One region of the Scytonema hofmannii PCC 7110 genome, then DNA from elsewhere that is predicted to be linked to it. Evidence: predicted binding sites of a transcription regulator. Region 1 holds the regulator's gene; the other holds the start of a gene.

Region 1 (6,066 bases):
GCACCATCAAGAACATCTTCTGGGTCAATTCTGAGAGTCCGTTTTTTCACCCAGTCAAGAGAGTGAATAAATTTCACGATCGCATCATAACCACCACTACCCTCATCTGTGTATTTAGGGGGTGAAGGCATTGTGACCATATCACTGACTGCACCCGTAAATAAACAGATGGAATTGGGTTCTTTAAAAAGAGCAATAAATGAAGCGACTCCAGAATCGACACCTAAATCGCTTCGATTTTGCAGCCACAGTAAAACATAAAACTGTTCTTGGTATTTTTGAAGAATTTTTATTAAGTTATATGCATCAGAAGTAATACCTTTACCAGCCATCGGGAATAAGTTAATTCTCATAATTGTTCCTCTTGTTAACAAATAAAGCCCGCACAAGCGGGCTAAGGGGGTTAAAAAAACTGGATCTGGTAATACTTCTAGAGTCCGAATAAAGCCCTAACAATACCTATGAGACCACCTAGAGGATTGATAACCAACCCTGCGGTGTCGCCAGCCTTGGCTCCACCAGAACGGTAAACTACCACAACATCATTATTACGGAGTATGGGGTTTGTGTCTTCATTAATTCCTGCTTTAAAATCTACCTTGACTTGACGTTTGGTTACAGAACCGTCGGGATTCAAGCGAACCAAATCTACAGCTTTACTACTAGCTCTTGCGTCATTAAATCCACCTGCTGACAGTAACGCTTGGTTTAAGGTGCTGTTGGGCTGAAGGTCTATTTGTCCCGGTTTTTTCACTTCACCGACAACACCCACTTGTATGCGTGTGGGAGATAAAGTTGTTGTCGCTAATTGTGTTGCTTCTGCCCGGTTGATTTCAGTTGCTGTTGGGATAACAACTGTGTCTCCGTCTTGTACAATGATGTCCTGATTGATATCGCCGCTCTGCAACAGTTGCCACAGGTTAACATTTATAGATTGTTCTGTTCCAGTTCTTGTGGGTCGGCGGATGATGACATTACGAACATCAGCTTGTGGTGTAATTCCTCCAGCTTGCTGAATTGCTCGTGTCAGTGTTGGTAGACCTGTAATACTAGGTGCATTGGTTTGAGCGTTGCTACCACCTTCTGTAGCACCTTGAGTGACTAGATATGACCCAGGACGATAAACTTCACCAATGATTGCTACTGTACGGGGTCTTGTGGGATCGGCAGCAAAACTAGATGCGGCTAAATTACGTGCATTTGCTAAGTCTAGAGTTCTTGCAGTGGGTACGTAAATGGTATCGCCATCCCGTAAGGTAATATCTTGAGGTAACCTTCCGGTGCGTCTGAGTTCATCCAAATTGAGACTGGTGACTTGCTCTGGTCCTCTTCCGAGTTTGCGCCGCAATTCTACTCTACTTACATCGGCACTCAAGGTTACACCCTGAGCGGTGGTGAGTGCAGCGAGTACTGTTGGGTATTGTACCCCAGGATTGTCTCCCGCGCCTCCTGACAAGCTGAGAGTATAAGCTCCCGGACGCGTGACTTCTCCAGCCACAAAGACGTTAATGGGACGAGGTGATAATAGGTTAACTGAAATAATAGGACGTTTTAGATAGCGAGAGTATCTCTGAGCAATTAAGTCAGCAGATTGTTCTGTTGTTAATCCCAGAACGTTGACACTACCAATCAAAGGTAAGTTAACTGCTCCACCGGGTGGAACTTGGTACTCGCCTGAGTATTCGGGAACTTCAAATACACTCACTCTAATGCGATCGCCGCCTCCTAGCGTGTAGTTTGTGTCTACCTGTGTCGTTCTTGACGCAGGCTGCCTTTGCGCTAAACTAACGTTTGGAATCGCGATACTTACAGATGTTAATAACACCACACCCATAACTGGATGGGCGAGCAATTTCACCACACTCGTATTATGCATTGCTTACCTGAGACTACTATACAATTACATACTGTCTAAACATTTTTAGCCTGATTGACCCTTTTTACGTATTCTAGTTCCCTGATGTTCACACATTCTTCAATTAAATTATCCTTCCGGAAGGGAATTATTTAATATATTTAAATTTTCTTTAAAATTCACTTAAAGCTCAACTTCATCCAATGTAAATTTCGCGTAAATATATGTGGCACTGATGTCATTGGGGAGGGGCATTTTTACAAGCACGATAAGTATAAAAAGTAAAAACAGGTAGCAAAGCGTATTAAGTGAGAAAGCCCTTATCGATAAAAAATTTCTGTTAGCTGTTTACTAATTTTTGAGGTTTTGAATTTGTTGCACAAAAAACTTTTCTAAAGATGGACGTGATAAATTCATGGCTATTAATTGCCCGCCCATCAAACGAAGGCTCGCCAAAAAATCATAATAATCTCCATTGAGTTCCCCTTGCCACGAGCCATCTGGTTGGAATTCCAAATTACTGACCCATTTTTCGATAATTTCCCAGTCTCCACCATGTCCTTTCACAGAATATACGTCAGTTGTTCCTAAAAGTTCATTGAGAGACCCAGAACAAATCAGTTCACCTTGGGCAAGAATGGCAACGCGATCGCAAATTTGTTCCACTTCGCTAAGAACATGACTGTTGAAAAAAATTGTTTTACCTGCCCCTTTCAGCGATAGGATAATCTCTCTCATTTGGTAGCGTCCCACAGGGTCAAGCCCTGACATTGGTTCATCCAAGAATACCAGTTCCGGATCGTTGATGAGTGCTTGTGCCATCCCGACACGTTGTAACATTCCTTTTGAATAACGTCGCAGGAGTTTTTTGCGGGCATCAGATTGAGGCAAACCCACCAATTCAAGTAATTGAGGAATGCGTTGGCGTTGAACTTTTTTAGGAATTTGAAATAGCCCAGCGACTAGCTGTAAAAATTCCCAACCCGTGAGATAGTCATACAAATAAGGATTTTCTGGTAAATAACCGATGCGTTCTTTAACACCACGGTCTCCAATTGGCTTGCCCAAAAGCAGTCCCCGTCCTGATGTTGGACGGATAATTCCCAGTAACAATTTCAACAGTGTTGTTTTACCAGCACCATTTGGTCCTAACAGCCCAAAAGTTTCTCCCTTGTAAACTTTTAAAGAACAATTTTTGAGGGAGACGACTTTTTGATTCATAAAAAAGCCAGTGCGATAAACCTTTCGCAACTCAGAGGTTAGAACAACTGGCGGACTGTCACGTGTATTCAGTTCAGAATTTGGGGCGTCTGCAACAGACTTCATCTTTTGCTTCGGGCAACAACAATACGGTTTAATCTATAGGTTACCCAGTTGACTCTCAATAATAACATTGACCAGTGACCAGTGACCAGTGACCAGTGACCAGAAAGAGGTATTGAATATTCATCATTTCCCCAATACCCAATTCCCAATACCCAATCCCCCAAGTTAGGGGTCAGAGCCATTTGCCAATGACCAATCTCTAATGGTAAATACACAATTAGGTAAATTGACACCAATCAAGGTAACCAACCAATTGACTGGTCACTGGTCACTGGTCACTGGTCACTGTTCTTTATCCTTACATGCCCATGATTTCATACCCTGCATCGACGTACAGAACTTGCCCGGTAATTCCGCTAGACAAGTCGCTACATAAAAAAGCGGCTGCATTGCCTACTTCCAGTTGAGTAACAGTGCGTTTTAAAGGCGCAACTTTCTCTACATGGTGAATCATGTCCAGAATACCTCCTACCGCACTAGAGGCGAGGGTACGAATAGGACCGGCGGATATGGCGTTTACCCGAATATTGGCAGAACCCATTTCAGCCGCAAGGTAGCGCACGCAAGCTTCCAACCCTGCTTTGGCAACTCCCATGACATTGTAGTTGGGAATTGCTCGTACACCACCCAGGTAAGAGAGAGTGACAATACTTCCTCCCTCAGTCATCAAAGGTTTAGCGATCCCTGCTAGCTGTACTAGAGAGTAAGTACTCACTTCCATTGCCAGATTAAAGCCAGAACGAGAGGTGTTACTGAAGTCTCCAGTCAGGTCATCTTTACTGGCAAACGCTAGACAATGGATGAGGATATCTAGCTTCCCCCACTTTTGCTGGATTTCTTCAAAGGTTGACTTAACCTGCTCGTCATTTTGGACATCACAAGGAAGAAACAAGCTGGGGTTGAGGGGTTCTACCAGTTCTGCAACTTTCTTTTCCATTTTGCCTTTTTCATCTGGTAAGTAAGTAATCCCCAGATTTGCTCCTGCTTTATGCAGTTGTTGGGCGATCCCCCAGGCAATGGATCGGTTGTTTGCAATTCCTGTTACAATAGCTTTTTTTCCTGTCAGGTCAAGCATATTAATTCTTAATGTGAACTTTCATGCTTGAGCATACTAGAATCTGACGCTAGTTGTCTGGAGTTTTGAGCAGTATTAGTAATTATCATGATCCGGGTACCTGTTAGCTACCAGAAAATTGTTACTGAAAGCTTCGGGAAATCTCAATATATCTTCGGGTTTTTTCTAAAAAACTGTTTTACAAAAACTTTTGTAATTAACTATTAAAAAGTACTAGATCTAAACAGGAAAAATTATGTATCATGAGGAACAATTAACTATGAGCACCAGAGGATAAGTATAGGAAAGAACAAAAAGGTTGACAATGTGTTCTTGATTTTTCGGGTGTATTCTTAGGGAATTAGTTTTAATTTTTCCGGCATTGGGTAGGGGAAGGGAGATGATGACACAAGATAAGGCCCTAGCAAACGTTTTTCGTCAGATGGCAACAGGAGCTTTTCCTCCTGTTGTGGAGACGTTTGAACGAAATAAAACCATCTTTTTCCCTGGCGATCCTGCCGAACGAGTGTATTTCTTATTGAAAGGAGCCGTTAAACTCTCCAGGGTGTACGAGGCAGGAGAAGAAATAACCGTAGCACTACTTCGGGAAAATAGTGTTTTTGGCGTTTTGTCCTTGCTAACAGGAAACAAATCAGATAGGTTTTACCATGCAGTTGCTTTTACACCTGTTGAACTACTGTCAGCTCCAATTGAACAGGTGGAGCAAGCACTCAAGGAAAACCCAGAATTGTCGATGTTAATGCTGCGCGGACTGTCTTCGCGAATTTTACAAACAGAGATGATGATTGAAACCCTTGCTCACCGAGATATGGGTTCGCGATTGGTGAGTTTTTTATTAATTCTCTGTCGTGATTTTGGCGTTCCTTGTGCCGATGGAATCACAATTGATTTGAAGCTATCTCATCAAGCAATAGCGGAAGCAATTGGTTCGACTCGCGTTACCGTAACCAGGCTACTAGGTGACCTGCGCGAGAAAAAGATGATTTCCATTCATAAGAAAAAGATTACTGTCCACAAGCCCGTTACTTTAAGTCGGCAATTCACCTAAAAGAGTTCTGAGTGTTGAGTCAATTCGTTAGAAGCAACTCTGTAGCTATGCTTAAAGCTCTCTTAAAAACTCAACACTCTCCTCTAATTTCTCCACAGATGATGGCTGGAAGTAGTAGGCTGTATCTGGAAGGATTTCGTCGGTAGCTTAAAGATGACCACCGGGTACATCCTAATATTGGCAATATTAATTTTGGGAGGCGCGATCGCCACAGTGGGAGACCGTATCGGTACCCGAGTTGGCAAGGCGCGACTCTCACTTTTCAATCTGCGTCCTAAAAATACAGCAGTACTGGTTACTATTCTTACAGGAACTTTAGTCTCGGCATCAACTCTGGCAATTTTGTTTGCTGCTGACGAAGGGTTGCGCAAAGGAGTGTTTGAGTTAGAGGATATACAAAAAGACCTTCGTCGCAAGCGCGAAAGTCTTGAATCCACAACTCAACAACTGGATGTCACGCGGAAAGAACTAGAGCAAGCTAGAAAAGAACAACAAGAGAAAGAAGAACGTTTGCAAAAAACCAATGAGTCATTAAAGGAGGCAAATGCCAAACAACAAGCAACGCAAAACCAACTGAATCGCACGACAGAACAACTCAGCCGCACTCTCAGTCAACAAGCTCAAATTCAAGCTCAACTCCAAAATACGGAAACTCAACTGGATCAAGTCGTTGCACGCTACAAACAAACCGTAGCTGAACTGCGAAACGTTGATGTTGAGAAAAAAAAGCTGTTGGCAGAAGTAGAAAAACTTAAGATAGGG
Region 2 (6,066 bases), 120 kb from region 1:
GTCCCAGTTTGGGGCTGTTCTGCAGTGATACCCGATTCCTCAGCCGTTTGGAATTGCAAATTGAAGGGCATTCCCCCGTACTCCTCAGCAGTACAGCCGACAAAGGATTTTCACTGTCAGTATTATGTACTAATCCCAGAATAGACGAACGCCTGAGGCCAGATACATTAGGTATTCGTCGGGAATTTGTACTGAATGGCGCTTTGTTTGAAGAATTGGAGATAGCAAATTATAGCACAACTTCCATTTCTTTTGAACTAAGTATCAGCTTTGAAGCAGATTTTGCCGATTTATTTGAAGTTCGTGGCTATAGCCGAGACAATCGGGGTAAACTTTTGCGGCATATAGAGGAAGCACACGAGGAAACATCTTCTCTTGAAGGCATTCTTGCACAAGCTCAAAACCCCACCCATAAGGAACAATCACTCTCACTTGCCTATCAAGGTCTTGACGGTTTGGTGATGGAATCCCGCATTCAATTCCAGTATCGGCAACCAGACTATTTCAAAGGATATACTGCTATTTGGCGATTGGAATTGGCTTCCCACGAAACCCAAAAGTTGGGCTATCGAGTGAATTTACTCACCAACAACCAATCGAGTTCTACAGTCAGTGCTGCTATCACCTTGGGACAAGCAAAAGCTTCTGAGTTGATGGAAGAGCAAAACTGGGTGCATCAAATTACACAAATTCGTTCGGATAAAAGCTATTTTAATCAAATTATTGAGCGTGCCGAACAGGATATGTATTTATTGCGCCAATCTTTTGGGAAATACAAGACTGTTTCCGCAGGTGTCCCGTGGTTCTCCGCACTGTTTGGCAGAGACTCCATCATTGCGGCTTCTCAAACCTTAATGTTGAATCCTCAGATTGCGAAGGAAACTCTATACATACTGGCAAATTACCAAGGAAAAGTAGAAAACGATCGCCGAGACGAAGAACCGGGTAAGATGTTACACGAGCTGCGGTTTGGAGAATTGGCACGTTGCCAAGAAATTCCTCACACACCTTACTACGGTACGGTGGATGCCACTCCCTTATGGCTGATGCTATATGCTGAATATTATGCATGGACTCATGATGGAGAGACTTTAGAGCAACTTTGGTCTCATGCACTCTTTGCAATGGAATGGATTGACCGCAGTATGAAAAATACGGGTTACCTCAGCTACTATCGCAAATCTAAAAAGGGACTTGCTAACCAAGGGTGGAAAGATTCTGGAGATTGTATTGTTAACCGCAAGGGAGAGTTAGCTAACGGACCGATTTCCCTCTGTGAAGTTCAAGCTTATGTTTATGCTGCCAAACTACGCCTAGCAGAAATTGCTAGGATGAAGAAGCGCATTGATTTGTCAGATCGATGGACGGAAGAAGCCAGAAATCTTAAGCTTCGCTTCAACAGAGACTTTTGGATGGAAGACCAAGATTTTTGTGCCTTGGCTTTAGATGGCGATGGCAAGCACGTAGACAGTATTACCTCGAATCCAGGTCACTGCTTGCATTTAGGAATATTTACTCCAGAAAAAGCTTACAGTGTTGCCGAACGATTGCGCGGACCGGATATGTTTAATGGTTGGGGTATTCGTACCTTAAGTAGTTTATCACCTGCTTACAATCCAATGGGGTATCACATTGGTTCTGTTTGGCCTCACGATAACTCCCTCATTGCTATGGGTTTGCGTTCCCTCGGTTTAATCGATCAAGCCTTGGAACTTTTTGAGGGTTTATTCGACATGACTAACCAGCAGCCTTACAGTCGTCCTCCAGAGTTGTTCTGCGGCTACGAGCGCAAGGTCGATAATGCCCCCGTGCAGTATCCTGTTGCTTGTACGCCTCAGGCTTGGGCTACTGGCAGCATTTTTCAACTGCTGCAAATGATAGTTAACTTAGTGCCGGATGCTCCCAACAATTGCTTGCGAATTATCGACCCCGCCTTACCGGAGTCGATCGCTCGTCTGTCCCTACACAATTTGCGCGTTGGTGGTACAATTCTAGACTTAGAATTTGAGCGTTCCGGAAGCACAACAGCTTGTCGCGTTGCCAAGAAACGCGGTAACCTCCGAGTTGTGATTGAAGCCTGATAAAATTTTGGATTTTAGATTTTAGATTTTGGATTGAGAATTTCAAATCCAAAATCCAAAATCCAAAATCTAAAATTCATTTAATCCAAAATCTAAAATTTATTCTTCCTTTTGGTTCTCGATTTTCTGTCCTGGAGAAGCTTCGTAAAGTGCATCAAGTTTTTGGCGGGCGTCTTCAACGTTGATCGATCGCATGACTAACAATGGTTCTCTGATTAAGTTACCGGACGCATCAAGTAGCTCTGGATGTGGTGTAAATGATTTATGAGTGCTCCGATCTCCTAAAGATACGGATTTTGGCGGGTAAACTCGCTCTCTGTCAAAACTAAATAAAATCAAATTGCGAATTAAGTTTGCAACTGCTATGAAAGCTAGTAGGGTAAAAGCAAAAATGTAAAGTAGATGTAACATTGTTTTTCCTCCAGAAGTAGCAAATTCTAATGATGAGTTTTTAAATGCAGTCAGTGAATCCCAAAGATGCCAAATGCTTAACGCACTCCAGGTGCGCTTATATTCATAAAAATGAGAAATTTTAACTCAGAAAAAGGAAAGGTAGCATAATATACACATTGTTTTTGGAAAAAATGTTAATGAATCTTGACTTATATGCTGTCTCTCTGCTGTTCATTATCTCGCATTTGACGGAAGCGCATCGCTACATTCCAGCATTGCGATACCAATTGATGCCAAGGTACTAACGTTGCCATATCAATTCCTACTTTGCTGTCAGTTGCTGTAAATAGCATCTTAGCTGTGTTTACTTCCGCTTGTGCTTGCTTGACTCTCATGAGTAAGTCTGATTGTTCGTTTGGACTCATAAATGAAAGCTGCTCTGTTTCCAAAAAGTTACGCGATCGCGCAAACCAATACTGAAAATCTTCTAATAGTGGTTGCAAAACCGTTTTGAGCAACTCTGATTCAGATAAATTAGAGTCTTGCATAAATGAAAAGCATATTCTTAACTTTCATACTAATATTAACTCTATTTACGATTCTTAACATTTTTTCAATCTCTTTCACAAGTCAGAGATTTTTAAGCATTTGTAACATTAGCTACATTTCACTTATTATATAAAATCTTCAAGGCAATTGTACAGATTCCGCAGAGGGATTTTTAAAAAAACCATAAATACTCTAGCAAAATTGCTGATAATTATCACAACACTTGTATTAATTACTGCACAGTATTTGTCTTCTAAAAGTTTTAAAAGTTTTTAAATATTTTCCTAATTCTCAGAAAACACTCAGAACTCCGACTTCGCAGGAGAAGTCGGAGTTCTGGCAGCCATTTATCCCCAGTCGCCAGTCCCCAACCCCCTAATATAGCGATAAATCATCTTATAATTATGAGTTAACAATAAGTTAAGTTAAACTTATGTACAATCGAGTAAAACTCACCAGAACCGAGAGGATAGTTTAGTGTTGAACTCCTGTTAATAGTAAAATTTTAGAAAAATGTCAAATTAGTGAGAGCCATTAGTTAAAATATAGTGCCAATTCTTTGATTAGAAATAAATTGAGCCGGTGGGTTTGTAAAAATAAACCCACAACTATTCAACTAGTTATATTCAGATTAGATCTGACAAATCAAGATAGACACCCATGGGCAATTGTCCACAACGAGGGAATGAAAATTTCTTACCCCTACTCCCCACTCCCTACTCCCCACTCCCTGGTATCAGAGTCATGAGCGAAAAGCAACTATATACGGTTAGATTTTATGAATGACTTAATAGTTGTTAAACAATGAATGAAGAGACTCAAACATGGTTATATTGAAATACTAAGGTTTACAACCACAACAAATAAAAGCTGACAAGATGAAAATAAAAGTGTATTATAGTTAATTATATTTGTTATAAATTTAACTCATAACTTAACAGTTCAATCGTTTCGCCAATTATTTTATAGCCGATGCCGCCAGAATCATCTAATCAACTAGAACAATCTGAAAAGATAGTATATTTGCCGCGTACTAGCGAGTCAGAGACTCTAAAAAAAATTCGCCACACTGCCTCTCATGTTATGGCGATGGCTGTACAAAAGCTGTTTCCCAAGGCGCAAGTTACAATCGGTCCTTGGATTGAGAACGGCTTTTACTATGACTTTGACAATCCTGAACCCTTCTCAGAACAGGATTTGAAAGCCATTTACAAGGAAATGGTAAAGTTAATTAATAAAAAGCTACCAGTTATTCGAGAAGAAGTGAACCGCGAAGAAGCTGAACGCCGGATTAAAGAAATTAACGAACCATATAAGTTAGAAATTCTAGCGGACATTAAAGAGGAACCGATTACAATTTACCATTTAGGAAATGAATGGTGGGATTTGTGCGCCGGACCTCATGTGGAAAATACAAAGGAGCTTAACCCAAAAGCGATTGAATTGGAAAGCGTTGCCGGTGCTTATTGGCGTGGAGACGAAACAAAAGCACAGTTACAACGTATATACGCAACTGCTTGGGAAACACCAGAACAACTCGCCGAATACAAACGGCGCAAGGAAGAAGCACTACGACGAGATCACCGGAGACTGGGTAAAGAACTGGGATTATTTATCTTTTCTGACTTGGTAGGACCGGGGTTACCATTGTGGACACCGAAGGGAACACTGTTGAGGAGTCTTTTAGAAGACTTTCTCAAACAGGAACAGCTAAAACGGGGATATTTACCAGTAGTCACTCCTCACATTGCCAGAGTTGACTTATTTAAGACCTCCGGACACTGGCAGAAATATAAAGAAGATATGTTTCCTTTGATGGCGGAGGATGAAGAAGCCGAAAAACAAGAGCAAGGTTTCGTCCTCAAGCCGATGAATTGCCCATTTCACATCCAAATCTATAAAAGCGATTTGCGTTCCTATAGAGAACTCCCAATGCGGTTGGCAGAGTTTGGGACTGTTTACCGTTACGAACAATCTGGGGAATTGGGTGGTTTGACAAGGGTAAGGGGTTTCACTGTTGATGATTCTCACTTATTTGTAACGCCAGAACAGTTGGATAATGAGTTCCTCAATGTTGTAGACTTGATTTTGTCGGTCTTCAACAAACTGCAACTGAAAAAGTTTAAAGCTAGACTGAGTTTTCGCGATCCGGCTAGCGATAAGTATATTGGTTCGGATGATGTTTGGGAAAAAGCAGAAGGTGCTATTCAGCGTGCTGTCGAACAGCTAGGAATGGAGCATTTCCTGGGAATTGGAGAAGCAGCCTTTTACGGTCCCAAGCTTGACTTTATTTTTAGTGATGCCTTAGAGCGAGAGTGGCAACTGGGAACTGTGCAGGTAGATTATAATCTGCCAGAAAGGTTTGATTTGGAATATGTGGCTGAAGATGGGGTCCGCAAACGCCCAGTTATGATTCACCGTGCGCCTTTCGGTTCCCTAGAACGGCTGATCGGTATCTTGATTGAAGAGTATGCAGGCGATTTTCCTTTGTGGTTAGCCCCAATACAAGCCAGATTGCTGCCAGTGGGCGAAGGACAACTGGATTATGCTTTGGATGTGGCAGCAAAAATGAGAATGTTGGGTATTCGTGCAGAAGTAGATACCACTGGCGATCGCCTGGGTAAACTGATTCGCAATGCTGAGAAAGAAAAAATTCCCGTCATGGCAGTGGTGGGAGCAAAAGAGGTAGAAAGTAATACTCTCAGTATCCGTACTAGGGCTTCTGGAGAATTAGGTAGTATGCTTGTCTCTGAAGTGTTAGAGAAGATAAAGGATGCCATTGCGAAGTACGAAAACTTTTAACAGAATGTAGATTAAGGGTAGGTTCTTTGCCTACCCTTAAAAAATAATTCATATAAATTTACTAAAAAAAATGCTATGAGTACTACAAAGGAAAAAGTCCAATCTCTGCTGAGCAAACTACCAGATGATTGTTCTGTTGAGGATGTTCAGTATCACCTGTACGTACTTGAAAAAGTGCGACAGGGTTTGTTGGCAGCTGACAGTAAGGACACTATCTCTCAAGAGGAAGCCGAGGCGCTTT

Evidence for each region. Region 1 encodes NtcA, which controls nitrogen genes in cyanobacteria. Its sites were predicted from a motif close to TNTGTANNNNNNNNTACANA; they were not measured.
Region 2: the regulator NtcA is predicted to act here: its motif matches at 3,122-3,141, upstream of WA1_RS43700 (DUF2605 domain-containing protein).

What each region holds. Positions count from the first base shown of each region.
Region 1 covers NZ_KQ976354.1:10,256,964-10,263,029, forward strand. Annotated here, with positions in the region: gene WA1_RS43355 (hypothetical protein) at 1-353, opposite strand, end outside; gene WA1_RS43360 (SLBB domain-containing protein) at 431-1,876, opposite strand; gene WA1_RS43365 (ABC transporter ATP-binding protein) at 2,207-3,181, opposite strand; gene WA1_RS57755 (hypothetical protein) at 3,178-3,414, opposite strand; gene fabI (enoyl-ACP reductase FabI) at 3,480-4,256, opposite strand; gene ntcA (global nitrogen regulator NtcA) at 4,636-5,304, shown strand; gene WA1_RS43385 (DUF3084 domain-containing protein) at 5,458-6,066, shown strand, end outside.
Region 2 covers NZ_KQ976354.1:10,374,696-10,380,761, reverse strand. Annotated here, with positions in the region: gene WA1_RS43710 (amylo-alpha-1,6-glucosidase) at 1-2,081, shown strand, start outside; gene WA1_RS43705 (DUF2973 domain-containing protein) at 2,181-2,492, opposite strand; gene WA1_RS43700 (DUF2605 domain-containing protein) at 2,684-3,022, opposite strand; gene thrS (threonine--tRNA ligase) at 3,996-5,825, shown strand; gene WA1_RS43690 (hypothetical protein) at 5,901-6,066, shown strand, end outside.